Regions from separate parts of the Marinomonas sp. A3A genome, predicted to be linked through region 1. Evidence: predicted binding sites of a transcription regulator. Region 1 holds the regulator's gene; each other region holds the start of a gene.
The links. Region 1 encodes FliA, which starts transcription of late flagellar genes. Its sites were predicted from a motif close to CTAAAGTTNNNNNNNNNNCNGCCGATA; they were not measured.

Region 1 (10,380 bases):
TGCGTAAGCCTTAATTCCTCGAGCATTAGGATCCAGCGCTGAAGGGGCAATACCTGCGGTACTGGCATCTCTTAACTTCGTATCAACTGGAATCACCGAATGCCACACCAACTCTTCATAAGTATCTTTCAGACTACGTAAGCTTTTATTAGAAGCCTGAGTACGGCGATCAAAAAGAGTGGGCACAATCAAAAATGGTACTGGACGTTTTCTTGCTCGGTTTATCATAGTCAATGTTCTGACCATTCTTTCTAAACCTTTTATCGCTAAAAATTCAGTTTGTACAGGTATCACTAGTTGCTGACAAGCCGCCAGCGCATTAATCATCAACACACCCAGTACCGGTGGACTATCGATCAACACGTAATCGTAGTCATCCCACAAAATTGCTAGTGTTTTGGAAATAACTAATCCCATACCACCTTGAGCCTGAGCATGCCGCTCCAAAGTAGCCAGCGCTGTCGATGCAGGCATCAAAGATAAATTAGGGTGACCTGTTTCTAATATTAAAGAAGCAGGCAGATCTTCTGGTATTTTACCAGTGGCCTGAAACAGGTTGTAAGCACTCTTTTCTATAGAGTCTGGATCAAAGCGAAAATAACTGGTCAATGAACCATGTGGGTCAAGATCAATCATTAATACCCGATGACCAGCATCAGCCAGCAACCCTGCTAAAGAAACTACTGTGGTCGTTTTGCCAACGCCGCCTTTCTGATTCGCCACTGCCCAAATGTGCACTCTGACTCCCCTGATACCCTATGCTGTTATTTTGCTTACGAATTCCTTGCAATCATATACAGTAACACGCTATTGAAACAAGTAATCATAGAGATTATCGGCCTCACGCTTACTAATTCGTAAGATTACACGGCGATTTTGTTGACGAGCATAGTCATTGGTGTTTCTTACTTTAGGATGTTCGCTAGAAAAGCCGATTGGTGCGATCATTTTTGGATCCACACCTCTATAAACCAACTCATCGACAACAGAGGATGATCGCAAACTAGACAAATGCCAATTAGACACTAAACGCCTTGAGTTCACTGGCAAATCATCCGTATTACCTTCAACCAATATCACCGAAGGATGTGCTTTTAAAATGTTAGCGACTAGTATTAATAAAGCGACGGCTTCATTGGTTAACTCATACTCTCCCTGGCCAAACAATAAACCAGACTTTAGCTCTAAACTTACCCAGTCAGCCGACTCTGTCACAGATATTTGCCCTGATGCATGAAGCCCTGAAAATTGATTTTCTACCACCTGACTTAATAATGCGTAAACAGCAGAAGAGTTGCTTTCTTCTATTGTCGGAGGAGCTGCAGGGATAGGCTTTGTTTCAACGACTTCAATATCTTTTGGCTCTCCGACAATCGGTTCGCCAATATTGATAGGTTTAATTGACTTTTGAACAGCATCAAAAACACCATGAAGCGTTTCTTTCAAGCGCTGTTCGTCACCTGAGTTTTTTAATGAGAGGGAATACAGTGCTACAAAAAAAGCGAATAATAGAGTAATAAAATCAGCATATGAGAGAATCCATCTATCTCGACCTTGAGCGCTAGACCGTGGCGACTTAGTTACCACTCGACGACGCTTAGATGCCCGAGGCGGAGTATCACTCATAAGTATTAAGCTCTAACTCTAATCTATATGGATGCTTACCAGTGGCAATACCACAAATACCATCAATGAGCAGTTGATGATAAAGAAGTTCTTTATCAACATAGCCCGTTAATTTTTTAACGATGGGAAATATAACCAGATTAGCAAAACCTTGTCCGTATAGAGTAGAAACAAAAGCAACAGCAATACCATGCCCCAATGCTTCTGGGCTATCTAAATTGGCCATTGCTTGAATTAACCCTAGTACAGAGCCCATGATACCTAAAGTAGGTGCATACCCACCGATAGACTCAATGAAAGAGACGCTTTTCATTCGCCTATCATAAATACGAACTGCGTCATCATGAAGTCGATCTGCCAGTAAATCTGGATCAGTGCCATCAATAGCCATTTGCAAAGCTCTGCTCGAAAAACGATTATTCAACACTTCGACATCTGACTCTAAAGCAAGCAAGGATAACCTTCTAGCTTTATGGGCAAGGTTGTTTATTAAGGCGCGGGCAGAGTTAAAATCATAAACAGGTGGGAAAAGGCTCCACTTAATCAAAACAAGAGCACGAGCCGCTTCTTGGATACTACTCTGAATTAATGTGGCACCGATACTACCAACAATAACGATAATGGCAGATGGCAAGTTAAGGAGAAGGATTACCTCTCCTCCTCCTAACCAATTAGCTAGAAATACTGAACTGAAAGCAATTAATAGTCCTGCTAAGGTAACAAAATCCACTAGCCAACCTCGCGTGCAATGCGCTCACCAATATGCTCTAAATCAATAATATCATCCGCTAGGTTTGCTTTTTCCACTGCCATTGGCATGCCGTAAATCACACAAGACTCTTCACTTTGAATCCAGACTCTTGAGCCTGAACTCTTCAGCATACGAGCACCTTCGCGACCATCAACACCCATTCCTGTCATGACAACAGATAATACTTTCCCTGGATAACATTTTGACGCTGAACCAAAAGTAACATCTACAGAAGGTTTGTAGTTTAGACGCTCATCCCCATCGAGAATACGGACACAGCCGCCATTTCGAGGGTCAATCATCATTTGCTTTCCACCAGGAGCCAATAAAGCAACACCTGCTTGTAAACGATCACCGTCTTGCGCTTCTTTTACTGTAATCTGGCAGATATTGTTTAGTCGTTCAGCAAAAGCACCAGTAAATGCTGCTGGCATATGCTGAACTAATACAAGAGGCGCTGCAAAGTCCTTAGGTAATTTACTTAATACAGCTTGCAAAGCCATTGGACCACCAGTAGATGTTCCAATGGCAACAAGACTAACTCGTTTCCTTACACGCGGAATAATAACACCGCGATCAGTTACGATAGGCTTGGGAGCCTCACGTGGAGCAAGTGCAGCAACAGGCTTTCTATCTCCAGCAAAGCGCGTTCTAGCAACCGCTAATACACGATCAACCAATGCCCGCTTTACTACCGCCGAATCACGAGAGATATCCTCAAAGTTCTTCGGCATGAAATCAACCGCACCAGCCTCTAGAGCATCTAGAGTAACTTTTGCCCCCTCATGAGTTAACGAGGAGAACATAAGCACTGGCGTTGGCTTAAGCTTCATAATGTTAACTACGGCTGCGATACCATCTAACACAGGCATCTCGTAATCCATAGTAACAACATCAGGCGATAGGGATTGAACCTTATCTATCGCCTCTCTTCCATTATTTGCAGTACCAACTACGGTTAGTCTAGGATCAGCTTCAAATATCTCAACCAGACGACGTCGAAAGAAACCAGAATCATCAACCACCAGCACCTTAACAGGCATATCACATCCCCTAAATGAACAACGTATTACCTAGATGCATAACTCTTAAGCATACTAGGCACATCCAGAATCAATGCAATACGACCATCACCAGTAATGGTTGCGCCTGCCATACCAGCAGTACCTTGCAACATTTTACCCAACGGTTTTATAACCACTTCTTCTTGACCAACCAATTGATCAACAACAAAACCCACTTCACTCATACCCACTTGAACAACAACAACATGAGCTTCGGCAGGTAAATCGTCTCGATTATTACCCTTAATTAGCCAATTCTTCAGATGGAATATAGGTAAGGTTTTGCCACGAATAACAACAACTTGCTGCCCATCAACCACGTTAGTTTTCTTCAAATTGAGATGAAAAATCTCATTAACACTCACTAGAGGAAAAGCAAACGCTTGGTCTGACAAAGTCACCATTAGAGTTGGCATGATCGCTAGCGTTAATGGCACTTTAATAATAAACCGAGACCCTTGCCCTAGGACTGATTTAATCTGCAATGTACCATTTAGCTGTGAAATTTTCGTTTTAACAACGTCCATCCCAACACCACGACCAGACACATCTGTAATTTCTACCTTAGTAGAGAAACCTGGTGCAAAGATTAAATTAAACGCTTCTTCATCAGATAACCGATCCGCAGCATCAGCATCCATCAAGCCTTTTTCAACAGCCTTCCTACGAAGCAAACTAGGATCCATACCAGCACCATCGTCTTCGATGGACAATAAGATATGATCACCTTCTTGCTCAGCAGATAGAATCACCGTGCCCATTCTAGGCTTACCACTAGCCTCTCGAACATCTGGCGCTTCAACACCATGGTCTACAGAGTTACGTACTAAGTGGACTAAAGGATCGGCCAAAGCTTCAACTAGATTTTTATCTAGATCTGTCTCTTCACCACGAAGAATGAGGTTAACCTCTTTCTTCATATTACGAGCAAGGTCTCGAACTACTCGTGGAAAGCGCCCGAAGACTTTTTTGATAGGCTGCATACGCGTTTTCATTACCGCGTTTTGCAAATCGCCCGTTACCACATCTAAGTTAGCAACCGCTTTACCCATCGACTCATCTTCACTTTGAAGACCCAATCGAACAAGTCGGTTTCGAACTAACACAAGCTCACCAACCATGTTCATTATGTCGTCTAGACGCTTAGTATCAACACGAACTGTTGCTTCTTGAGTAACCGGCGAATTAGCTGTTTTTTCTTTAGCACTATCCGCTTCAGGCTCTGGAGCCTTAGGTTCAGGCTTCGGAACAGGCTTAGCTGCGGGTTTAGGTGCTGCTTTTGGCTTCGCCGATGCCGCTTTTGGCTCAGTTTTAGCTTTTGGCACTTCTACCTTTTCAGCTCCACCTTTACCTTGCAGGCTATCTAAAAGGGATTCAAATTCATCGTCAGTAATCAAGTCAGATTCTGCACCAGAAGAAGCACTGATATCTGCTTTAGATTTGTCTTCTTTGTTGCCTGAAGTAGGCGTTTCACCATGAAGTTTATCAAGAAGCTCTTCAAATTCATCTTCGGTTATTTCGTCTGAAGAAATATCAGCCGATGTAGCACTGTCCGCTTGGTCATCATTAATTCCAGGCGCACCACTGCCGTGAAGTTGATTCAATAATGCATCAAATTCATCTTCTGTGATTTCATCGTCTGTTCTTGCCGCTGTGCTGCTTTTATCGGCACCACTATTAGATGGAACATCATTATCTGATGAAGTATCGCCTAATGCATCAAGCAAAGATTCGAACTCATCGTCAGAAATATCGACAGATTCATTTTCTACAGAAACGGTCTCTTCAATTTCTTCAACATCAGCATCATCTTGCTCTTCAGCGACATCTTCGACTTCATCTTCATCCGCCTCTGCAAGTTCTTCTGCAGTTGGAGCCTTTGCATATGCAGCGAGCGCTGCGATCAACTCAGGTGAAGCACGTTCTGGCTCAGCGCCTGCACGTACAGCATCGAACATTTCATTTACAGCATCAAGAGCCTGTAAAACAATATCCATTAAATCAGAATCTATTTTACGCTGACCGTTCCTTAAAATATCAAAAACGTTTTCAGCATAATGACAACAATCAACCAAGGCAGTTAATTGTAAAAATCCAGCACCACCTTTTACAGTGTGAAAACCACGAAATATCGCGTTAAGCAGTTGCTTATCATCTGGATTTTGCTCTAAATCTACTAGTTGTTCGGAAAGCTGCTCTAGGATTTCACCAGCTTCTACCAAAAAATCTTGTAGAATCTCTTCATCGACCTCGAAACTCATCCTCAGCTCCTTCTAGAAACCAAGACTTGATAGCAAGTCGTCTACTTCGTCTTGACTATTCAGTACTTCAGGGTTGTTTTGTTTATTAATAGCTGGGCCATGTCCACGAGTGTCATCGTGTTCAGACTCTTTCTCTTGGTGTTCAATCCCCGAGATACTATCAACGCGTCCAGCAACAGCAACGAGATGCACAAGTTTTTCTTCTACATCTCGAATTAAATCATTCACTCTAGCGATTACTTGACCTGTTAGGTCTTGATAACCTTGCTCTAGAAGAATTGTGTTGAGGTTTGAATGCAAGGTAGTGGCACTGTCATCTGCGTAAGACAAGAAGACATCAATACGCTTATACAAGTCTCTGAATTCTTGAGGTGTTAAGTCTCTCTGAATTAAACGACTCCAGTCTTTACGCAATTCCCTTGCTTGACTCTGTAACTCACTGGCCACAGGGACACTACTGTCCACCATGTCCATTGTTTTATTGGCAGCCGCACTAGTCGTTTCAATAACATAGTTCAGTCGATCAGAGGCGTCAGTGATTTTAGTTGCAGAATCTTTTCCGCCCTCACCAACAACTAAGTCCATTGAATCAATTTGAAAATCACGAATGGCGTCATGCAGACTTCGAGTTAAAAAACCCACTTCGTTATAAAAGCTTTTATGACGAGCTTCACTTAACTCTTGGATTATTTTAATAGCGCCACTGAAATCACCAACTTCAATGTGATTTAAAAGCTCTACAGCACCGTCTTTTACTAGGTTTTCAAATTCCACTAGTCCAGATCCCAATACATTTGACATCTAAGTTCCCTATTTAGCAGCGTCTATTCGTTCGAATATTTTCTCAATTTTTTCTTTGAGAGCCACCGCGGTGAAAGGCTTAACTACATAACCGTTTACCCCAGCCTGAGCTGCAGCAATAATTTGGTCACGTTTAGCTTCTGCCGTTACCATAAGAACAGGAATGCTTTTCAACTTTTCATCAGCACGAACTGCACGAAGCAATTCAATACCTGTCATGCCGGGCATATTCCAATCGGTCACAAGAAAATCTATTGTTCCAGCTTGAAGTATAGGCAATGCAGTTGTTCCATCATCCGCTTCAACTGTATTGGTAAACCCTAAATCCCGTAATAAGTTTTTAATGATTCGTCTCATTGTCGAGAAATCATCAACAATCAGGATCTTCATGTTTTTATCCAATGCAACCTCCACACCCCAAAGGTAATATTCCACAACTCATAATTAATCTCGCCAATCACTTAATCGAGCTCGCAATCGCATAGCCGCTTGACTATGAATTTGACTGACTCTTGATTCACTGACACCTAATACAGCACCAATTTCTTTCAAGTTGAGTTCTTCATTATAATAAAGAGACAAAACCAACTTCTCTCTTTCCGGTAAATCATCAATTTCTTTTGCCAATTGATTTTGAAAACCACCCTCTTCAACTAAAGAATAAGGTGCATTTTCTACTTCAGATTCAACACTATCTAAATTACTTGTATCAGAGTCTAGCATTTCTTCATAGCTAAACAACTGAGTCGACATGGATGAATGAATCATTTCATGATATTCATCCATGCTTATATTCATATGAGATGCCACTTCCATATCGGACACCTCTCGGCCTAACTTTGCTTCTAATTCTTTAATCGCATTAGCAACCGCTCTACCGTTACGCCTAACAGAACGAGGTGCCCAATCGGTTTTTCGCACTTCATCCATAATGGAGCCGCGAATACGAATGCCTGCATAAGTTTCAAAGCTAGCACCTTTAGTAGATTCAAAACGCTTATACGCCTCAATCAGCCCCATCATGCCAGCTTGAATTAAATCATCTACATCCACACTATCAGGCAAACGCGCCAATAGATGGTAAGCAATTTTTTTTACCAAATACCCATATTGCTCAACAATCGCATCAATCGAAAGCGTCGCTTTTTTAGAGTATGTGTTATATCCGTTTTTGGTCTGCATAAAATAGTCTAAGCAACCTTTACCATTTAAGTTAGTTGCGCTAACTAACTGTACTACATAGTTTGGCGCAACGCTTTCAGTAATAACAAAATTTTACTAACTACCATACTTTAGTGACCCATAAAGCTGACTATAATGCTCTGCAGTATATACTGCCCTACTAATCAAGTTATGCGCCCGAGCTGGCTCAATATCATCTGGAATTCTTTGACCATCCGCGATATATACAACAGGAAGACCTTCTTCAATAACTACACTAATCGCTTCACCAAGTGAAGCAGATTCATCGAGTTTACTTAAAACACAACCATCTAATTGAACTTGAGAATAAACATCGACAACAGTTTTTAAAACCTGCCTTTGGCTTGTACAAGGTAATACTAGCAGTTTTTTAAGACTTGCCCGAGCACGCTTCATCATTAAAAGTTGTCGCTCTAGATTTGAATCCCTTGGATTCATACCTGCAGTATCAACAAGCACTAAAGAGTAATTAGCATATTTTGACAATACTTCATTTAAATCTGAATACTCATTCACCACTTCAACAGGTACATTTAAAATACGACCAAAAGTTCGTAATTGTTCATGCGCAGCAATTCGGTAAGTATCTGTGGTAATTAAAACAACACCTTCAGAACCATGCTTCAAAACATGCTGGGCAGCAATTTTACCAATAGTTGTTGTCTTTCCAACTCCGGTAGGGCCCATAAATGCAATACAACCTTTCAGCTCAGAGGAACTTGAGCGAACAGGTATGTAGTCCGCTAGATGTGCAAGCAAGCGATTCCAGTCATCTTCACGACCTTTTAAATCAATATCATCGATAAGCCTAGACACAACAAAGTCTGATAAACCTAAGCCTTTTAACTTTTCACGAGCACGCAATTCTACTGCGTTTTCCTTAGCCTCAACTCGACTTTCATTTTGCTGACGCTGCTCAAGCAAAGCCCGAACATTTTTCAGCTCGAGCTCCATATCTCGCAACTGTTTGGCACTCTCGCTATTACGAATAGATAAAGCCTCCTCAACAGCGGGATCTTCTTTGTCACTTGACAAGGGAGGCATTTCAAACTGTGATGTAGGACGTTTTTCAGAATATGTAGGTGAAGTATTTTGTACAGGACCCTGTTGTTTCGCTCTCTCTATGCGCCCTAAATAGTCGGCACTGGGGTCGGCATATTGCTCAGAACGAGGCGCAGACGACCGTTTAGAGGTCATACTAGAAGGTAAGGATCCATCATAATCTAGAGCAGCGACTATCTCTATCTCACCTGTAGGCAGGCGTTGATTTGACAAAATGACCGCATCAGGGCCTACAGCATCACGAACCTTCCGTATCGCTTGCCGCATGTCAGGTGCTCGAAACCGCCTAATTTGCATGAATAACTTAATCCTTCCAGTTTATTTTTCTTACAAATCCATAGCTTACCCGAAAGATCACAATAAATATAGATACAATCCATCACGTTAATAGTTAGATCTTATTGTCCAATAACACCCACCACAGTAATGCGTTTGTGGTCTGGTACTTCTTGATATGAAAGTACCGACATATTCACCATACCATAACGCATAAAACGCGCCAACATAGGTCGTATGGGAGCCGACACAATCAAAATAGGCGTATTCCCCATCGCCTCTTGCTGCTCCGCAGACTGACGTAACGAAGCTTGCAACTGTTCAGCCATTTTCGGCTCTAAGATCAGCGCCTCTTCATTTTTAATGCCCGACTGCTGACTTTGCTGAACCGTCTGCATAAGCATTTTTTCTAGCTGCGGTTCCAGCGTTAAAACAGGAATTTCTTCTACACCATCTGCCAATGTCTGAATTATCAAACGCGACAAAGACGTTCGAACTGCCGCTGTAAGGATCATAGGGTCCTGAGTTTTTGGCTGCACACCCATAATCGACTCAGCAATAGTACGCATATCCCTTAAAGGCACACCTTCTATCAATAAATTCTGCAATACTTTAAGAAGAACACTTAAAGGTATGGTATTTGGTACTAACTCTTCGGCCAATTTAGGATTATATTGTTTCAACAAACTCAATAACTGCTGAACCTCATCATGACCGATCAACTCATAAGCGTGTTTATGCATAATCTGATTAATATGAGTTGCAACCACAGTACTGACATCAACAACCGTGTATCCGTAAGTTTGCGCCTGGTCTCTTTTCTTAGGATCAATCCACACAGCATCCAACCCAAAAGATGGATCCTTACCGGCGACCCCATCAATAGAACCAAAAACTTGACCAGGATCAATCGCCAAATCTTTATCAGGATGAACTTCAGCCTCAGCCAAACTCACTCCCATAAGGGTTACTCGATAGGCATTCGGCATTAAATCCAAGTTATCTCGAATATGTACACTCGGCACCAAAAAACCTAGATCCTGAGATAGCTTTCGACGCACACCTTTAATCCGCGCCAACAACTCACCACCTTGCGTTTTATCAACCAAAGGTATCAGACGATAGCCTACCTCTAAGCCAAGCATATCAACAGGCGCAACATCATCCCAACTCAAGTCTTTTACTTCTGCTGGCACTGGATTATCCGAAGAAGCTTTACCGGTACTTTTCGGCCCTTGCTTAGGCTTTTGTTTCTTACGATACTCAAGAAAATAAGCAAGACCACCCAAACAAGCAGCCAATGATAAGAAAGAAAAATGCGGCATTCCTGGAACAA
Region 2 (10,380 bases), 140 kb from region 1:
TTTTGTATCCCTTCTGTTTTCCGGTTTTTTTTAGTCTTTTTCATGTTTTTTACTTTTATTCTTAAAGTTATTTACGTTGAGTTCGATAACTGTGAGTACCGCTTTTTTTGAGTTAGGAAGATGCAAAAAAATCAAAAAAAGTATAAAAAGTATAAAAAAATATTAAAGATCAGCGCGAATGTGTCGATAACTTTAATAAGAGACAAAAACCAAATAACTAATTAAATCAAAAGGTTGTCTCGTTTAAAAAATATTTTTAGGAGAGAAAAAATGGCTTTATATGTAAATACTAATGTGTCCTCGCTGAATGCTCAGCGACTACTTTCAAACTCTAGTCGTGACCTTGATACGGCATACCAACGCTTGTCATCTGGTCGTCGAATTAACAGCGCTGCAGATGACGCTGCAGGTCTTCAAATTTCAGATCGTTTGACCTCACAGATTAATGGTTTGAACCAATCTGTACGAAACGCGAACGATGGTATTTCTTTATCTCAAACAGCTGAAGGTGCCCTGGACGAAACGACAAGCATGCTACAACGTATGCGTACTCTATCTATTCAGGCAGCAAACGGATCAAATTCAGACAAAGACCGTGTCGCGCTACAGCAAGAAATGGCGCAATTGTCTAAAGAGATCAACCGTGTTGCGGAAACAACCACATTTGGTGGTGCGAACTTACTAGACGGTACTTACCAAGGTGTTTTCCAAGTTGGTGCCGACGCAAACCAAACGATCAGTTTTACTTTGGAGTTTGGTGGTCCAAATAATTCTATTGATTACCAAGCTAATAATGGTTTCACCATGTCCGGTTTGTCCAGCCAAGCTTCGGCTCAAGTTGACGAAGTTACTGCGTCTATTTCAACTATGGTGAATGCGCAAAGTATGATCGGTATTATTGATAGTATGATTTCTGCGGTAGATTTTAAACGAGCAGAGCTGGGTGCGGTACAAAACCGATTTAGTTCTACTATTACTAACTTGAGTAACATTTCTGAAAACGTATCTTCGGCTCGTGCTCGAGTTCGTGATGCCGACTTTGCTCAAGAGACGGCCAATCTGACTAGTACGCAAATTTTGCAGCAGGCGAGTAGTACCATTCTTGCTCAAGCAAATCAGCGTCCTCAGACTGCGCTTTCTTTATTAGGTAATTAATTTATACAAAATAGCGTGAGGTGAAGCCGCACTAGATTGCAGCTTTCGCAAATGATTCGAGTTTGTCTCGGAAAATAGGCTACTTCTCTCTCCTAGAGGTGCCTTTTATGCCGGGTGATTTTTTCACCCGGCTTTTTTTTGCCCAAATAGTGAGTTTTTGTGCGTTTTTTGATGCTTTTGGGTGGTTTAGGAGAGGGGATGTTTGGTGTTGAGGCTTATGCCGCAGGCGATTATTGAGCAAACAGATCGCGATATATATGTCGTTTTGCTCTTGACCGGCTTTGAGATGAGCTTTTTTGATGGAGTTCTTTTAAAAGTATAGATCATTCTTGATGAGTAATTTCAGTGATGAGTTTGTGCCTTAAATATATTGTTCAGTTTGCGAGAAGCTATAGATGATTTTGCTAGGTTTTCAGTGGTCAGGCTCGCATCTAAAAGTGAAGTATGCGGAATAGAGAAAGCTCTAGCGAATTGAAATGTGTCGAATGCATGTTGTGGCTATGCCGTATTTCGTTGTGTGTAAGGCTGTTGTGGTTGTATGAACAATGAATTTTTTATGGGCAGCGCAGCCGCGCCTTTTTTCACGGACTCGGGTTGCACGCTGAGCGCTTGGTTTTTGAGGAGTCAAGTTTGGTGACAGGTTGCTTATTCGTATTTTTGCATAGATTACTGCTGTGACTGTAGCACGGTCATTTGTTGATGAAAAAGTTAGGTTTCTGGCGCTATTTGTGTGGATGAATAACGGGCAGAATTTAGTTTTCCAGATGTTCCCGACGGCACAGCTGCGTCTTTTTTTTAGGATTTTGGCTGATTGTTGATTCTGAGGAGTCGAGCTTGGTAATAGGTTGCTTATCCGTATTTTTGCATGAGTTACTGCTGTGACTGTGGCGCGGCCATACATTGACACAAAAGTTAGATTTCTGACCCTATTTGTGTGGATGAATCGTGGGCGAAATTTTGTTTTTCGGGTTTCTTGATGGCACAGCTGCGTCTTTTTTTAGGGTTTTGGCTGATACGTTGGGTGTGTTGATTCTGAGGAGTCGAGTTTGGTAATAGGTCGCTTATCCGTATTTTTGCATAAGTTACTGCTGTGACTGTGACTGTGACTGTGGCGTGGCCATACATTGACACAAAAGTTAGATTTCTGACCCTATTTGTGTGGATGAATAACGGACGAAATTTTGTTTTTCGGGTTTCTTGATGGCACAGCTGCGTCTTTTTTTAGGGTTTTGGCTGATACGTTGAGTCTGTTTATTCTGAGGAGTCGAGTTTGGTGACAGGTCGTTTATTCGTATTTTTACATAGGCTACTGCTGTGGCTGCGATATGGCCACGCATTGACACAGGCGTTAGATTTCTGACGCGATTTGTGTGGATGAATAACGGGCGAAATTTCGTTTTTAGGGTTTTTTAATGGCACAGCTATGTCTTTTTTTTCGCGGTCTTGATTGGAGGTTGAGCCTGTTGATTCTGAGGCGTTGAGTTTGGTGGCAGGTTGCTTATTCGTATTTCTACATAGGCTACTGCTGTGGCTGCGATATGGCCACTCATTGACACAGCCGTTAGATTTCTGACGCTATTTGCGCGGATGAGACACGGGCGAAATTTCGCTTTTCGAATCCTTTTAACGGCGCAGCTGCGTCTTTTTTTCAGGGCTTTGGCTAATACATTGTGGGTTTTGATTCTGATGGCTAGCTTGGTGACAGATTGCTTATTTGTATTTTTGCATAGGATGTTGCCGTGAGCGTGGCATGGCCACTCGTTGGCGAAAAATCGGGGGCTGCCGGTATTTTTGTGGATGAAGAGTGGGCTGAATTTCTTTTTTAAGATGTTTCGAAAGGCATGGCCGAGTCTTTATTGATTTTTGAGCGAAACATAGACGACTTTGTCTTCAATAATGGTTTGAGTGGCAGTTTTTGTCTGTTTTTTAATGTGGTAGCCATTTCTTTGGTGATTGTTTGCCGTCTTGGTGAGTTGGAAGTGGAGACCTAGTGAAAGATCTTTGTCAGATTATTTACTTTTGGATCAGGTTTAAGGGATTTTAAGGCGTGTTTTTGGGGCTTTAAGGTAAAAAACACAGTGTTTTAAAAAAAAGTGTAAATAAATTTAATTGTTTTAAATTTATTTTAAAACAATTACTTAGGCATTTATTTGCCGCTATATAGGAGGTTATTTTCCGAAAAACGGAAAAATATTTCCTAAATTGACTAAAGGTTTTCAGATTCTTGTCGAAAACCTTATACGATCTGCTTTTTTGCAGGATTTAATAAAACCTAGGAGGCTATGATGGCTCTTTATGTAAATACGAATACTTCATCTTTAAGTGCACAGCGCCAGCTAATGGGCTCAGCTAAATCGTTGGATACTTCTTTCCAGCGTTTGTCTTCTGGTTTGCGTATTAACAGCGCGGCTGATGATTCGGCAGGTCTACTTATCTCTAACCGTTTAACTTCTCAGGTAAATGGTTTGAATCAGTCGGTTCGTAACGCCAATGATGGTATTTCTTTGTCTCAAACGGCAGAGGGTGCATTGGATGAAACAACAAACATGTTGCAGCGAATGCGTACGCTATCTATTCAGGCATCAAACGGTTCAAACTCAGATAAAGACCGTGCAGCACTACAGCAAGAAGTTAGTCAGCTATCTACTGAGATTAACCGTATCGCATCGGATACTACATTCGGTGGTGAAAACTTATTGGACGGTACTTACACTGGTATTTTCCAAGTAGGCGCGGACTCTAACCAAACTATTAGCTTTAACTTAACCGATGGTGGTATTAACAACACAATCGATTACGCTGGTAATGGTGGTTTCACTATGTCTGGTTTATCTAGTAATGCTACTACTGCTCAGGTTGATGTTGTAAGTGCTTCTGTATCTACAATGGCTAATGCTCAGAGCATGGTAGATGTACTAGATACTATGATTTCTGCAGTTGACTCAAAACGTGCTGAGTTGGGTGCGGTGCAAAACCGTTTTGGTTCTACAATTACTAACTTGAGTAATATTTCTGAAAACGTAGCCTCTGCTCGTTCTCGTGTACGTGATGCTGATTTCGCAGAAGAAACTGCTAAGCTAACAAGTTCTCAAATTCTTCAGCAAGCAAGTTCATCTATTTTGGCTCAAGCAAACCAACGTCCACAAACTGCTTTGTCTCTATTAGGCTAAGCATTATTGGTAGCGGAAAGCTGGGACCTAGTCCCGGCTTTTGTCTATTTGGGGGAACTCTGATATGTCTATTAATGCCAGTGATTTTTCTAAGCAGGGTCTCAATTACTCTTTAAAGCCAGAACAGCGTGCCGCAGAAGATTTTGCCGCATTACGCCAAGCAAATGCTAAAGTTGTACAAAATACAGCCGATACGAGCAGAGCAGATAAAGATAATCGAAACTCTCAATTTTCAAATTCTTCTGCAAAGGTAGAGCCTCACGACGTCGAGATCATGAATCAAAAAATGTCTCAATTAAATGTGCATTTAACCTTTGAAATGACAGAAGACAGGGCGCAAAATATCGTAAAAGTGTTAGATCAGACAACGGGGGATGTGGTACGCCAAATCCCAACAGAAGAGTTTCTTAAAATGTCTGATAGAATAGACGCTATTATGAGCCAGCTAAGTGATATCAAGGGAACCTTGGTAAACAGTGAGGTTTGATTTAGATAACAGATAATGTAGGTGTCAGGAGATAAAGTTATGTCGGTAGGCTCATTAGGTGCAGGGTCTGGTATTGACCTAGAGTCCCTTGTTAAACAAATGGTGAGTGCTCAAAAAGACGCTAAAGTAAAACTTTATCAAGATAAAATTGATGGCTATGAGGCGGAGTTGTCTGCATTAGGCAAAGTTGGCTCAGCTATTGATACTTTTAAATCTTCTGTCAAAGCTCTAAATGATGATGAGCTTTTTACTGGGCGTGATGCAAAAATCGCCCAAACAGAAGGTGAAGAAGTTATTGCTATTACGACAGACAATACGGCCTCAAATGGCTCTTATTCTATTGATGTCAATCAGCTAGCAAAGGGCAGTCGAGTCATGTCGGCGCCTGGTACTTTTTCCTCTGCGGATGATGTTGTTGCTAAACAAGATTCGCGACTTACCTTTAAGGCTGGTAGCAACGAGTTTTCTATTACCGTTGATGCTGGTACGACTTTATCCGAACTTCGTAATCAAATTAATACATCAGAAGATAACTTTGGTGTGTCTGCTAATTTGGTTGATGATGGTAACGGTAATCTATTCTTCACAGCTACCTCTGCCATTCAGGGGGCTGCAAATACACTTAAAATTATCAATACTGCTGTTGTGAGAGATGAAAACGGCAATATTATTGATAATCCTATTGAGGACAGCTCAGACAAAACACTTGATGAGCTTCCTGCTGAAGATGTCGCCGACGGAAAAGATGAATTGGACTTGGCGGGAGATGATGTTGACTTTGCTAATGATGGACCGATTCCTGCCGATGAAGAAAAAGACATAGCAGATTCAGAGAGAGATTCTGCTTCTGTTGATGGCAAAGATTCAGATATTGCTGATAAAAAAGATACTTCTCCTACTGCAAAAAATGCAGTGCTTAGTTTAGACACCATTTCAACCGAAGGAATATCTGCTGGCCTTTATACGCCTTTAGGAGATGAGGCTCGTGATGCAATTATTACTGTAGATGGTATTCAAATTAGAAATGATACCAATACTTTTGATAATGCCGTTGCTGGTTTATCCATTGAAGCATTAGCGCTGACAGATAAAACTACAAAAGTAGACATCAGCTTTGACCAAAAGACAGTTCAGGAAACTATAGAAGAGTTTATTGCTTCTTATAATGATGTTGTTGGATTGCTGCAAGCTAGCTCAGATAGGGGCGCTGTTTTAAATGGTAATAGCATGGTCCGGAACTTGCAGTCCTCCCTATCTACCCAGTTAATGAGTAGTCATGGTGATTCTGGAACCTTTACTTCTATTTTCGATCTGGGTGTGAAAATGGATAACAAAGGTAAGCTTAGTTTTGACAACGCTAAGTTTGATAATGCCATGAAAAAAGGCTATAGCGATATCGCACCATTGATATCTGGTGATAACGGGTTGGCTCAGTCATTAGAAGATCTGCTTGATAACTATACCGGATCTGATGGAATGACAAATTCATTAAAGGATTCGGTTCGCCGGTCGATAGATAATACAGAAGGGACGTTAGAGGCTTATGAAGACCGTATGGTCAAATATGAAGATTCTCTACGGTCCAAGTTTACAAGTTTAGATTCTCGCCTTGCAAATATGAATGCTCAAGGTGGCTATTTAAATTCTGTATTGTCGAAAATGTAGCTGTTTTAAATTGTAATACACGTATTAATGGGGTTGTTTATGTACAAGAGTAAAGGGATCCAAGCCTACAGAAAGGACTCAATTAAGTCCGACTTAGCCTCGGCTGACCCTCATCGCGTCATTCAGCTCTTAATGCAAGGCGCGCTTGAAAAGCTAGCTTTAGGCAAAGGTTGTATCGAACGTTCAGACTGGGAAGGAAAAGCCGCAGCATTAACTCGCGCTAGTGAAATTATTAATGCGTTAAGAGACGCATTAGACCGTGACGTTAATCCAGAGCTTGTGGATAATCTTGAGTCACTTTACGAATACATGATAGTTCGTATCACTGAAGCCAGCATTGCTAAAGACACGAGTATCCTTGATCAAGTAATGGGTCTTATTTTGCAAATTAAAGGTGCTTGGGATCAAATATCTACAGCCGATAAGCAAGCTGCTTATGAAGGTCAGACTGAAGCTCGAGTTGGAGCAGTTTAATGTTTGATATGTCTCACTTAACTGAGTTGAGTGCCGCATTAGAACAAAGTGTTATTGATAAAGACGTAGAAAAAATACAGCTATTATGTGAAGAAAATGATGCCTTTATTCGCTCCATTCAACCGCTTTCTACGGCAAAGGATAATGAGCGAATAAAGCATTTCATATTGGTTCATCAATCCGCTATTCGGTTTATTCGTGATGTTCATGCGGAAATGCAAAAACAACTTTACCAAACTAATAAAACTCGTAAGAGTGTGAATAAGTACAAAGGCGTGAAAAATGCAGAATGAGGAAAATTTATCCTCTCTTGATCAGGCTGAAGCATTCGCTTCGCTGTTTGAAAGAGGTGCATCACGCCTCAAAGAGCATGATCAAGAGTTGACTGAACGATACCTAAGAAACATGACCGTGTTTTCTCAGATCATGCCTCACATATTTGAATCCTTTCAAGATTATCAGCCTAAAAAACGTCATATTTACATGGAAGAAAGCGGTGAGCTTAATCTTTACCGTGAAGATGTTGGTGTGCCACTTTTTTCTAAAAAACCAAGAGCTCAGTCTGCCGAAAGGGTAAACCGAGCCTTTATCAAGCCTAATAAAACGGTATTGAATTTAGAACGCACAGCCAATCATCCAAGTCGCCATGTGTACTATAGTAATAAAATACTAGATCAAGTTGAGTTGCAATCGGCAGGATTAGAGCCACAAAGCGGTTGGCCTGAATTTGTTGGGTCTGCAATATTGTTTGGGGTGGAGTTTGGTTATCAGCTTGAAATGATTCTTGCTGAGCGAGAGATAAAACACCTTTATCTGTATGAGTGTGATCTGGATTTTTTTTATTACTCATTGTTTGCCATTGAGTGGCAGAATATTTTAGAAATCTGTAACCGTGATGGCCGTACCATTCATTTCTTTTTAGGAGTGAGCCCAGAAGAATTTACCGAAAAATATCTTCGTCAGTTAGAAGAAAATGGTTTTTTCATGGCGCCAGAAACTTATCTTTATGTCGGTTATGGCAGCCCTGAAAATGATCTGGCGATTGATTATTTTAAAAAGCAGTATGCTCGTCAGGTGATGGGTTGGGGTTTTTTTGATGATGCTCTAATTGGTGTTGCACAAGGTTTGAAATCCTTGCCTAAAACCAAAGTCGCTCATTTTCAGAGTCGTGAAGCGTTACCTAAATGGGTGAGTAATATTCCTGTTTTCATTCTAGGGAATGGCCCATCTCTTGATCAAGGCATTGAGTTAGTCAAAGAAGTTCGAGATCAAGTTTTGCTAATTTGCTGTGGCTCAACCATTAATACCTTAAAAAAGTTAGGTGTGACGCCTGATATTCATGTAGATATTGAACGCCTTAAGCAAACGGTTGATAAGTTCCAGTTTTTAGATCAAGACTACTTAGATAAAATTTGGGCTTTGTCTGTAAACGTCATGCATCCAGGCTTGTTTGATTGCTTTAAACGCTCAGGCATGGCGATGAAACCAGGCGAAGCCATAACCTCTTTAATGTTAAGCCAAGCGCGGTCCCATGGTGATAGCAAAGAATACGTGCAGCTGAACTACTGTAATCCCGTGGTTGCTAACTTGGCATTGTCTTATGTTCATCTCTTTGGTTTTAATAATGTCTATTATCTTGGTGTAGACAATGGCTTCAAAGACAAAGGCAGCCACCACTCAATTCACAGTGGATATTATAAAGACGGCAAAGAATCTGGATTCCAAACTTTCCAAGAAGCTAAATTGGTAGAGCGTGAAGGAAACTTTGGTGGCACAATTTATGCCACAGGGATTATGGATACTTCACGAGTTCAGTTGGAATCCCTTACTCGACAATTGAATAAACGCCGTAATTTTGCCAGTTTTAATTTATCTGATGGGGCAAAAATCGAAGGCGTAACACCGTTACGGTTTGAAGATGTTCTCATCATGGACCCTAAAATTGATCACGCTAAAGTCATCGATATTCTAGAAAGCGTATTTTTTACCGAGCCGCCAGAGTCGTTAGTCGGCCAATCAGCCGATGAGCTTATTTCTGTGGATGACTTCCGTAAGATTAGCCGGACGCTGCAACAGGGCTGGGATGAGTCAATAACAACACGCGAGCAAGTATGTGACTTATTTTGGTCTCATCATCGTCAGATTTATTTTTTGAAGGGCAGTATTCATCGCCATATTTATGATTTGTTAATTGGTTCTTTTACATACTCCACCTTTTTGATCGTGCAGTTTTTGTTTAAGTATCAGGACGAAGCAGAAGCCGTGGCTCGTGCCCGTCATTTATTTGCACCATGGTGTGAATTTCTTGAGGAAATGCCAAGCATGCTCCAGCAAGCGTCAGAGTATGTGGATCAAGGTAATGATCACCTAGTCACTTTTTACAATGGTTAATTATGTTCGAAGCTATGTTTGAAAAAATGCCTTTTATTATTGCTGAGTTATCGGGCAACCATGACCAAGATTTGGAACTCGCTAAAGCTATGATTCATGCCGCAGCTGATGCGGGTGTAGATGCGATCAAGTTACAGACCTATACACCAGATACCATGACGTTAGATGTTCGCCACGGCGAATTTATGGTGTCCGAAAGTGATAGCTTGTGGCGCGGTTCCAATCTTTATGACCTGTATAAAAAAGCCTCAACACCTTGGGAATGGCATAAGCCGTTATTCGAGTTGGCAGAGTCTTTAGGTTTGGTGGCGTTTAGTTCTCCGTTCGATTTAAGCGCAGTGGCATTTTTAGAATCCATCGACGTGCCCTTATATAAAATCGCGTCTTTTGAGATGACCGACATTCCGTTAATTCAAGCGGTAGCGAGAACGGGCAAGCCGATTATCATGTCGACCGGCATGGCAAGCGAAGAAGAAATCGCCGAAGCCGTCGCAACCATCAGAGCCATTGGCGATAATCCGCTAACATTACTCAAATGCACCAGTACGTATCCTTCCAAAATAGAAGATTCTAACTTGGTAACTATGGCCGATTTGGCAGCGAAAACCGGTTGTCCTGTTGGCTTGTCTGATCATACTAAAGGTCTGGGCGCGGCTGTTGCTGCAACAGCTTTGGGCGCAACCGTGATTGAAAAACACTTTGTGTTAGATCGCAGTGCTGGTGGTGTGGACGCAGAATTCTCCATGGAGCCAGATGAAATGAAAGCGCTGGTAGTTGCTTGTCGGGCCGCAAAAGCAGCGCTTGGTACGGTGACTTATGGCGGCTCAGATGCCGAGCAAGCAGCGAAGAAATACCGTCGCTCTATTTATGTGGCAGTGGATTTACCCGCTGGCACCATATTGACCGAAGAGCATCTGAAAATCATTCGTCCGTCGTTTGGTCTTGCGCCTAAATATTGGCCAGAAGTATTAGGTAAAAAATTAGTGGCAGATGCGCAAAAAGGCCAGCCGCTTGCTTGGGATATGATGGCGTGAAACT
Region 3 (10,380 bases), 2.2 Mb from region 1:
TCCAGCGGCCGACAACGTCATCATCGTAAACAATACCTTGTTGATAGTATTCGCGCTGCTTGTTGTCCATTTGCTTTAAAGCAATGTCGACAAGGCGGTCAGGTAATGAGTCCGTTATTTCGAGTAGGTCTTCGGCGTCGACATCAGTGAATAAGGTTTCAATCTCTGAGTCATCTAGCTCTTTTAATAGTAACTGGCGGGATTCCCCGCGCATTTCAACCAAGATGTCTAGGCGATTGGCTTGCTTGATATTGGCCCATGCTTGTCGTCGTTGGGCAAGCGGAATGGATTCAAGCGCTAATGCCACATCATCTGGTGTTAATTCTGAAATGGCCTTGTTAACGGACTCAGGAGAGTGCTCGTCATGAATGAGGGTTTCGATGAGGGCGGCGACTTGGCTATGCACTGGGCATCCTTAAAACACTGAATGATGGCGGTAAAGATAACATGCTTTCTAGTGTGCGGTATAACCTCTTGCATATCAAACAAGGCTTTGTTTTTACACGATATTATTTAAAACCTTCCAAAATACTGAAATATAAAATCCAAATTATGGAGTTGGTTGATGGAGATGTTAGCCTGTAGTGTGTGTTATTTAAGCTTTATCTGTCTCTAGGGTTGCAAGGACTGGCGAGACAGGGCCTTCCTGACAGTGTAGAATTTAGCGCACTTTAAACTTCGGTTTTATTGTTTGTTTGTCGGTGTATTTAGTTTTTGATGTCAGTTTCTGAGGATTGTGACATTAGTTTAGGTCAACATTGTTTTATAGGCGCGCCTCTTCTTTATGTTATTGATGATCGATAATTATGACTCTTTTACTTACAATCTTGTTCAGTATTTTCGTGAGTTGGGTGCGGATGTGCAGGTTTATCGTAACGATGAAATTAGTCTTAAAGACATTGAACTGCTTGCTCCTTCTCATTTGGTTATTTCGCCAGGGCCTTGTACGCCAAATGAAGCGGGTATTTCTTTGGCTGCAATCGCGGCATTCGCTGGAAAAATTCCAATATTGGGTATTTGCTTAGGCCATCAAAGTATTGGTCAGGTCTTTGGTGGCGAGGTAATTCGTGCTAAAAGTGTCATGCATGGTAAAACATCGTTGATTTACCACCAAAATACTTCTGTGTTTTCTGGTTTGCCAAATCCACAGATCGCGACACGCTACCATTCTTTAGTTGTTTCTGCAGACTCATTACCAGATTGCCTAGAGGTGACCGCTTGGAGTCAAAATGCAGGAGGCGATAGAGAGGAAGTTATGGGGATTCGACATAAAACGCTTGCCGTTGAAGGGGTGCAGTTTCATCCTGAGTCAATTCTGACCGAAGCAGGCCATGCCTTATTGGCCAATTTCTTAACAAGATAGTTTTAATACAATAGGAGAGGCTGGTGGATATTCAAAAAGCGATTGCTGCCGTTGTTGAGCGCCAAGATTTAAGCGGCGACGAGATGCGAATAGTGATGAATGACATCATGACGGGAAAAGCCACACCAGCACAGATAGGCGGTTTTTTAATTGGCCTGAGAATGAAAGGTGAAACTGTCGAAGAAATTACGGCAGCGGCGCAAGTAATGCGAGAATTATCGAGCAAAGTACACTTGGATCTTGAGCACGTGGTTGACACCTGTGGTACTGGTGGCGATGGCGGAAACTTGTTTAACGTATCGACAGCGTCTGCGTTTGTTGTTGCTTCTGCGGGCGGCAAGGTTGCTAAGCATGGTGGTCGTTCTGTGTCTTCAAAGTCTGGTAGTGCTGATGTGCTGGAGCAAGCAGGGATTTATCTTGGTCTTGATGCAGTACAGGTTTGCCGTTGTGTTGAAGAGATTGGCTTAGGCTTTATGTTTGCACCGAACCACCATTCTGCGATGAAGTATGCAGTCGGTCCTCGAAAAGAAATGGCAACGCGCACTATTTTTAACTTGCTTGGCCCATTGACCAACCCTGCTAATGCAAAATGTCAGGTGATGGGGGTTTTTCATCAGAAGTGGGTTCGTCCTATTGCTGAGGTGTTAAAAGCCCTGGGCAGTGAGCATGTAATGGTAGTTCATTCTGAAGATGGCTTGGATGAAATTAGTATTGCTGCACCAACTTATGTGGCGGAGTTAAAGAATGGGGAAATCTCAGAATACAAAATATCTCCTGAAGATTTCGGTATTCCATTGCAATCTATTGATACTATTCAAGCAACAGATGCGACAGAAAGCCTTGCTTTAGTCAAAATGGCATTGGATGGTAAAGGTAAAATAAACCCAGCTAGGGACATTGTTGCCTTAAATGCTGGTGCAGCAATTTATGTTTCAGGTATTGCTGATACCTTAGCTGAAGGTGTGAATATTGCGGAAGACGTGATTGGTGGTGGTACGGCCAAAGTTAAGATGTCTGAATTAGCCAGTTTCACGCGTTGTTTTATGAGTCCTGACTCACTGTAATGATAGGAGCAGTAGCCTAATGCAAATAGAAACACCGACAATTTTAAAGAAAATTGTAGCTCGAAAGTATGAAGAGATTACTGAGCGCAAATCTCATACACCGTATGGCAACTTAGAGGTCGCCGCATCTGTGGCGAATGTTCATAACGCTCCTCGCGGTTTTGCTCATGCGTTAAGGCATCAAATAGCCATCGGTAAATCTGGTGTTATTGCTGAAATTAAGCAAGCCTCGCCTAGTAAAGGGATTATACGCGATCCATTTATTCCTGCAGATATTGCCCGTTCCTATGAAAGATCCGGTGCCGCTTGTTTGTCAGTTCTAACAGACAGTGATTTCTTTAAAGGCCATGAAGATTATTTGGTTGAAGCGCGCTCGGCTAGTAAGTTGCCGGTGATTCGCAAGGACTTTATTGTCGATGAATATCAGGTGCTTGAAGCTAGAGCAATAGGTGCAGACTGTGTTTTATTGATTGCAGCGTGTCTAAGTGGCGAACAATTGCGAGAGTTGGATCAAATGGCTCGTGATCTTGGTATGGATGTTTTGGTAGAGGTGCATAATCGCCCAGAGTTAGAGTTGGCTTTGGAGTACACACAGACCGAACTGCTTGGGATTAACAACCGTGATCTTCATACCTTTGAGCTTAGTTTAGATCATACGTTTGAATTGATGGGGAGTGTGCCTTCCAATCGCTTGATTGTTACTGAGAGCGGAATTCATACTCGTGATGATGTGGCCTTGATGAGACAAAATGGTATTCATGCATTTTTAGTTGGCGAAGCTTTTATGCGCGCTGATGATCCAGGTGAAAAATTGGCTGAGCTATTTCAGTCGTAGAGATAATAGCTTCAGCTATAGCAGAATTAAGTAAGGTGGGAATATGAAGACGAATGTTAGTTGGCAAGAAGATGTGCATTTTACTGCTGAAACAGGCTCTGGTTTTAAGGTAGAAATCGACGGTAACCAGCTTGCTGGGCCAAGACCAATGGAACTTATACTTGCAGGGTTGGGCGGTTGTACTTCTTATGATGTGGTTGGAATTTTAAAAAAATCCCGTCAAGATGTTGTTTCTTGTGTTGCTCAAATTGATGCTGATCGAGCTGATGCTGTTCCTGCCGTATTTACTGAAATTCGTGTGCACTTTGTCGTTACGGGCCGTAATCTAAAAGAAAGTGTTGTTGCTCGGGCTGTTAAATTGTCTGCAGAAGAGTATTGCTCAGCGTCTCTAATGTTAGAGCGAGGCGGTGTGAAAATTGTTCACAGCTTTGAAGTTATTGAAGCTGAATAAGATATTGCTTGATAAGAGTGTTTTAAAAAAAAGAGCCGAGAGGTTCTTTTTTTTGATTTTTTTCTGTTGGGCTTGAGGTATTGGTGTCCCCACCAGGACTCGAACCTGGAATAGCTGCTTAGGAGGCGGCCGGTATATCCTGTTTACCTATGAGGACGTATTGCAAGGAGAGATTTATACATTAATTACGATGAAAATACAAATGGCAGCTAAGTATGATGTTGATTCTTATGGTTTTTTAAGCTCTGCCTAGTGTGTGCTTACTGCTTATTGGTCGTGTAGAGCCTCTGGCGGTATAAACTTTGTTTTTACTGCTATGGCCTTGGAGTAGTTCGAAAAGGTGCTTATTACGCTTTTGTAACGTGTTGAGAATTCTAGCGTTTGTGTTGTTTTGTGTTTTGCATTTTTTTAGCAGTGCTTCACACTCTTGCATTAATAGGCGAACCTTGTCCATAGAGCTGTCTTGAAGGCTAAGCCAGTTTTTGAATTCTTCTTCGGTAGGTTTTTTTCTGTCGATGATGTCAAATTTAATGAGAATGTTAACTCTTTTCTCGTTAAGTTGATTCATTTCATCAAGAAGGGTTTGTTTTTGCTCTGATAGGCTAACAATAAGTTCGGTATCTAATTCACCATAAGCTAAACGTTCTTCATCAAGAAGCGAAGAGAGTCTTTCTAAAATCTCTTTGCTTCTGATAAATATTGGTACGATAGGAATCATAAGACAAACCGTTTACAGACTGTATAGAGGTAACAGTCTAGAATAGCGAATCCATAGAAGCCATATTATTCGCTAACTTCTGTGTGTCTATTTTGTATTCGCCAGCTGCAATAGCGCTTTTAATTTGTTCTACTTTATCCATATCGACATCAGGCAGGTTGTTAATTTTAGACTGCTGACTTTGTAGCGTTTGCGCAGTTCCGCTTAATTTGACTGTGTCTTCTGCTAACGTGCCGCCACTTTGAACTGTACTTTGTTTCTCCGTTGCACTACTTGTTGCATCGTCTTTTTGCGATCGTTCGCTTTTGTTGATCGTGCTCTGGTTTGATAGACCTGTAAAATGTATTGCCATTGGGTTTTCCGCCCTTTAATGATTTGCCTGTCTATGTTGTCGGCTGGGTCTATAAGAACTTTAATTAAAAGCCCCAAAAAAGAGTATTTATTTGTTGCCGATCAGTCTGTACTCAATAGTTTACAAGAACCTCACTGTCAGTTACAACTTTGGCGTATATAATTCGTTCAGAACTTGTGTTTTTGACTCGGATTTGTTGACCCTTAACACCATTTTCTAAAGCAACACCGTTCATTCGGACTATAATAGTGCCACTGCTTGCTGTTATTAGTACTGAATCGCCTTTTTTAACTAAGGTCGGCTGATTAGTTAGATCGTCAGTGATAACTGTGTTTATACGTAAGTTTCGTGAAGCAATTAGGCCATAAGGTGGGGATCTTTTGGTATAAACGTGTCCTCTTAGGTTGGATATGTCAACTTCGCCCACATCAGTGTTTGATTTACTGATGACTTGGCCTCTATTTATTGGGGTGATGGTTTTTATTGCTGGAATCATTATTGACTGTGTTACTGGTACGTAGGATTTCCAGGTCGGTGAGTCACAGCTGACTTCATAGTTTGTGCGTTTGGTGGCGTCTGGTCTTTGATTGTTGATCTGAATGGATTTGTCTTCGCAATCAGGTAGGTAATTGAGAGCTGCGAGATTATTTAATGTTATGTTGATAGTGGCGTCAGGGTATATTTCTGATAACCGAGGGATTTCTACTTGATTGATGTAGTGATTAATTTGTTCTTCAGTCGTTGTGGCAAATGTGAAGCCAGCTTGGAAACAAATGAAGGCTATGCTTAGCCTTATGATTCGCATGATTTGTTCTCTTTGTTTATTATTACGTTATAAATAAGATAGTTAGTAAAAAATTTGAATTCACTTTATCATTGGATGATACATTTTAACAATTTTGAGGTGATACCTCAGTATAATGTTTACACATTTTGGAGGCGTTTATGGCTGGAGTTCTGGATACTGTTAACCAACGTACACAGCTCGTAGGAGAAAATCGACTTGAATTGTTGCTGTTTCGCTTAAATGGCAAGCAAATTTATGGCATTAACGTTTTTAAAGTGAAAGAAGTGTTGCAGTGTCCTAAATTAACTGCTATGCCTCATAGCTCTCCTGTGGTTCGAGGTGTTGCTCATATTCGTGGCGGTACTATTCCTATTTTAGATTTGGGGTTGGCTACGGGCGCTAGCCCAATTGAAAATATTAGTCAGTGTTTTGTGATTATCACGGAATACAATCGTCGAATTCAGGGTTTCTTAGTGCGAGGTGTAGAGCGCATTGTAAACATGAATTGGAGTGATATTCAGCCGCCTCCAAAAGGTTTGTCGAATGATAATTACCTAACGGCCGTTTGTCAGGTTGATAAAGAAATGGTTGAGATTATTGATGTTGAGCAGATTTTATCTGAAGTTGCTCCTACTCGTCAGGATATTTCTGAAGGTATTGTTAATGCCGGCGTGACAGAAAATGCGCAAAAACATCATATCCTTATCGTAGACGACTCTTCGGTTGCGCGTAAACAGATTAAGCGTTGTATGGAGCAGGTTGGTTTTGCTACCACGGTTTTATGTGATGGTCGTGAGGCGCTTACTTATCTTCAAAATATGGTTGCAGAAGGCAAGGATGTGACGAAAGAATTCTCAATGGTCATATCTGATATAGAGATGCCAGAGATGGATGGTTATACGCTAACGACTGCGATCCGTAACGATAGTCGTCTGCAAGACCTATTTATTCTTCTTCATACCTCTTTGAGTGGTGTGTTTAACGAAGCGATGGTTAAAAAAGTGGGAGCTGATGGCTTTTTAGCGAAGTTCCAGCCTGATGAATTGGCTCGATTGGCGATAGAAACAGTGCAGGTGCAATCAGAGTAATGTTTAGGCTCTCACTATTTGCCTTTATTTATTGAACCTGACACTTATGGAGTTTTAATGCTCAGTAGTACAAATGCAATTACACCTAACGGTTATATCAGGTTCAGAGATTACCTGCAGAAAGTATGCGGGATCTCACTGAGTGATAACAAGCAATATTTGGTTGCCAGTCGGCTAGGGAAAATCTTAGAAAGGGAAGGTTTTTCTAAGATCGAGCAGCTAGTGGATGCTTTGGAGCGATTGGGCGGGTCTAAGCTAAAAGAAGAAGTCATTAATGCAATGACAACTAACGAGACGCTTTGGTTTAGAGATACTCATCCTTTTACTATTCTAAAAGACAAAGTATTGCCTGAAATGACTGCGGGACCTTTAAGAATTTGGTCTGCAGCGTCTTCGACAGGTCAAGAGCCTTATTCTATTAGTATGGTTATAGAAGAATTTAAGTCGTCTCGACCTGGTGTTTTGAAGGCGGGTGAGAAAATAATAGCGACAGATATTTGTACTAATATTTTGCAGCATGCTAAGCAGGGTGAGTATGACAGTTTAGCTATTGCTCGAGGTCTTGGTGCAGATTTACAGCGTCGTTACTTTGACAAAGTGAACGAATTAACTTGGAAAATTAAGCCCCATTTGGGTGCTCGTGTTGAGTTTAAGTACTTGAATCTTATCGAATCATTTTCTATGTTAGGTAAGTTTGATGTGATCTTCTGCCGGAATGTTCTAATTTATTTTACTGTTGATCTTAAGTTGGACATTTTGAAAAGAATGCATGCCTCTCTGAAGCCTGGAGGTTATTTATTTCTTGGTGGGTCTGAGGCGTTGAGCGGTTTATCTGATTATTTTGAGATTGTTCAATGTCACCCAGGTATTGTCTACAAGGCTAAATCTCTATAGAGATCTTGCTTTGTTAAATTGCTTTGTTGTTGAGGAGCCTGTCTAGCGTGCATAGATGGGCTTTTTTGTAACTGCTGATTTGTTCTTTGATGAAGTTGTAGGTAGGGTTTTATCAAAAAGCTGATATTGACTAAGTCTTGGTTTCGCATATTTAACTATATAGGGTGTTGCATAATCAGCGAGTTGGTTGCGCTGATTATGCAAGGAAGTATCGAGTGTGGTTTACTCTTTTAGAGAGGCGAATTTTTGTGCGAACGATGGCGAGTGTGAGTTTGCTAGTGTGGCAACCACTTGTTTTGCATACGGTAAATAATTTTTCAAATCATTTTTAGGCATCGGATCATCATTCGGTAGCTTCACTGTAACTGGGTTCTTGTGAGTTCCATTAATTCTGAACTCGTAATGTAGATGTGGGCCTGTTGCCCAGCCAGTTTGTCCTACATAAGCAATAATGTCTCCTTGCTTGGTTCTCGCTCCGCGTTTGGTGCCTTTCGCAAAACCCTTTAAGTGTGCGTACAGGGTTTGATAGCCTTTGCCGTGATCTATGATAACAACGTTGCCATAGCCGTTTTGTTTGCCGGCAAAGGATATTTTTCCATCGCCTGCGGCTTTGACTGGAGTGCCGCTTGCGGCAGCGTAATCTACGCCTCGATGTGGTCGGCTAGTTTTAAATATAGGGTGTAGTCTATTAGGGTTGAACTTTGATGAGATTCTTGTGAAATCTACAGGTGTGCGTATAAAAGCTTTTCTCATAGCGAGACCGTCTGGGGTGTAGTAGTTAGCTCCTTTTTCAGTTTTGTATCTAATGGCCTGATAGGTCCGGCCATTATTGATAAACTGAGCAGCTATTATGTTGCCGTGTCCTATTTTTTCACCATCAAGAAATTTTTCTTCGTACAGAATGCTTAAGCTGTCTCCTTTTCGTATATCCAGAGCGAAGTCTATATCCCAGCCGAATATGTTTGCGAGCTCTATTAAGAGAGGTTGATCTATTCCTGATCTTAGTCCATCGACAAATAAGGAGTTATTGATTTCTGCTTCTTTGTAAGCTTGGACAATTTCTGGTGTTCTGGAGGTTTCTGTTCTATTGAATTTCTCATCATTTCGCTCAAAAGTTACGCTATCTAAGCGGTTGAGAACAAGTGTTAACTGAGTAAGCTCTCCAGATGCTTCATTAGTTGTGAAGTTGATTGTTTGTCCTGGCCTCATTTGCAGTAAGGTTTTTTGCTTTTTGTCAGCTAGAGATACTTTATATATGTCTTGTGCTGATATGCCTTCGTTTGCTAATAGTTTTGATAGGGAGTCGCCAGATTTGACTTCAACAGATTGTTCTCTGAATGTGGCTGGGCGGCTCTTTTTTACTAAGGTGTCAGGAGTGGGTATCTCGTAGGTGGTGGAGTTTGTATTGTTAGGTGAAGCGGCTATTAAGGGGAGGGTGCTACTTTTGGGTGTGAGTTTTTGTAAGTCCTGAAGCATGAGCTGAGACTGGTCTATCACCTCAAAGTTTGCTTCGAGGGAAATTAGGTTGTTTTCGTCGGTTTTCTCCTCAGGGAGTGCAATAAGCACTGCGGCGAGGAATACGCTTACTCCTGAAATTAGGAGTAAATGCTTTGTTGGTAATAGCTTGATCAAAATGCGTACCTGAAAAAATCTTTAATAAAAGCCTTATAATCCTACCAACATTACTTTTATAATTGAATGCTTAAGTAAGATAAACTAACTAGGATATGGATCAAAATAATGACTGTAAGCAGTAAAGACCTTTTGAATGACTTGCAAGCTCGCGGACTTATCGCCCAAATGACGGCAGAAGATGAGCTAAAAAAACATCTAGATGGTGGAAGTCGTACTCTTTATTGTGGTTTTGATCCAACCGCAGATAGCCTTCATTTAGGTCATCTTGTGCCTCTTCTTGTTTTAAAACGCTTCCAAGATGCTGGACATAACCCAATTGCTTTGGTTGGTGGTGCAACTGGTTTGATTGGAGACCCGAGCTTTAAAGCAGCTGAACGCCAATTAAATACATCTGATGTAGTTGCTAGCTGGGCTGAAAAGATTCGCGGTCAAGTGAGTCAGTTTGTAAAATTTGATGAGGTCCCTAACCCTGCCCGAGTCGTCAATAATCTTGATTGGGCTGGTGAAATGAGCATACTGGATTTCTTGCGAGACATCGGTAAGCATTTTTCTGTAAACGCAATGATTAATAAAGAATCCGTTCAGCAGCGCCTTAATAGAGAAGGAGCTGGTATTTCTTTTACAGAGTTTTCTTATGCTCTGCTACAGGGGATGGATTTTGCTGAGTTGAATCGAGCGTATGGTTGTACTCTGCAAATAGGTGGTAGTGATCAGTGGGGCAATATTGTTGGTGGTATTGATCTCTCTCGTCGTCAAAATCAGTCTCAAACATTTGGTTTGACTGTTCCTTTGGTTACAAAGTCAGATGGAACTAAATTTGGCAAAACAGAATCTGGTGCGGTTTGGTTGGATTCTACTAAGACTAGTCAGTATGCGTTTTATCAATTTTGGATGAATACTGCAGATGCTGACGTTTATAAATTTTTGAAATTTTTCACCTTTCTGGATCTTGCTGAAGTTGATGCAATAGAAAAAGCAGATAAAGAAAGTGGCGGTAAACCTCAAGCGCAATCAATTCTTGCTCGTGAAGCGACTAAGTTGGTGCATGGCGAAGATGGCTTGCAAGCGGCTGAGCGTATTACTAACGCTTTGTTTAGTGGTGAAGCGGATCAGTTAAGCGAGCAAGACCTTGAGCAAATTCAGCTTGATGGTTTGCCGAGCAGTTCTTTGGCCGGAATTAATCTTTCTGAGAC

Region 2: a site for FliA is predicted at 3,362-3,388, ahead of CYL31_RS16520 (flagellin N-terminal helical domain-containing protein). Genes of this name have one in related genera too.
Region 3: a site for FliA is predicted at 4,821-4,847, ahead of flgM (flagellar biosynthesis anti-sigma factor FlgM). Genes of this name have one in related genera too.

The regions. Positions count from the first base shown of each region.
Region 1 covers NZ_CP025532.1:3,387,049-3,397,428, forward strand. The annotation lists gene CYL31_RS15850 (ParA family protein) at 1-738, opposite strand, end outside; gene CYL31_RS15855 (OmpA family protein) at 808-1,626, opposite strand; gene CYL31_RS15860 (flagellar motor protein) at 1,619-2,356, opposite strand; gene CYL31_RS15865 (protein-glutamate methylesterase/protein-glutamine glutaminase) at 2,356-3,420, opposite strand; gene CYL31_RS15870 (chemotaxis protein CheA) at 3,447-5,702, opposite strand; gene CYL31_RS15875 (protein phosphatase CheZ) at 5,715-6,503, opposite strand; gene CYL31_RS15880 (chemotaxis response regulator CheY) at 6,513-6,893, opposite strand; gene CYL31_RS15885 (RNA polymerase sigma factor FliA) at 6,948-7,685, opposite strand; gene flhF (flagellar biosynthesis GTPase FlhF) at 7,782-9,065, opposite strand; gene flhA (flagellar biosynthesis protein FlhA) at 9,167-10,380, opposite strand, start outside.
Region 2 covers NZ_CP025532.1:3,523,927-3,534,306, reverse strand. The annotation lists gene CYL31_RS16530 (flagellin N-terminal helical domain-containing protein) at 271-1,155, shown strand; gene CYL31_RS16525 (hypothetical protein) at 2,997-3,146, shown strand; gene CYL31_RS16520 (flagellin N-terminal helical domain-containing protein) at 3,441-4,325, shown strand; gene CYL31_RS16515 (flagellar protein FlaG) at 4,390-4,812, shown strand; gene fliD (flagellar filament capping protein FliD) at 4,852-6,477, shown strand; gene fliS (flagellar export chaperone FliS) at 6,517-6,951, shown strand; gene CYL31_RS16500 (hypothetical protein) at 6,951-7,244, shown strand; gene CYL31_RS16495 (motility associated factor glycosyltransferase family protein) at 7,234-9,342, shown strand; gene pseI (pseudaminic acid synthase) at 9,345-10,376, shown strand; gene pseG (UDP-2,4-diacetamido-2,4,6-trideoxy-beta-L-altropyranose hydrolase) at 10,373-10,380, shown strand, end outside.
Region 3 covers NZ_CP025532.1:1,153,349-1,163,728, forward strand. The annotation lists gene CYL31_RS05345 (magnesium transporter) at 1-406, opposite strand, end outside; gene CYL31_RS05350 (anthranilate synthase component II) at 785-1,363, shown strand; gene trpD (anthranilate phosphoribosyltransferase) at 1,387-2,427, shown strand; gene trpC (indole-3-glycerol phosphate synthase TrpC) at 2,447-3,262, shown strand; gene CYL31_RS05365 (OsmC family protein) at 3,306-3,713, shown strand; tRNA gene CYL31_RS05370 (tRNA-Arg) at 3,795-3,870, opposite strand; gene CYL31_RS05375 (flagella synthesis protein FlgN) at 3,952-4,431, opposite strand; gene flgM (flagellar biosynthesis anti-sigma factor FlgM) at 4,469-4,783, opposite strand; gene flgA (flagellar basal body P-ring formation chaperone FlgA) at 4,896-5,588, opposite strand; gene CYL31_RS05390 (chemotaxis protein CheV) at 5,729-6,658, shown strand; gene CYL31_RS05395 (CheR family methyltransferase) at 6,716-7,552, shown strand; gene CYL31_RS05400 (peptidoglycan DD-metalloendopeptidase family protein) at 7,775-9,184, opposite strand; gene tyrS (tyrosine--tRNA ligase) at 9,293-10,380, shown strand, end outside.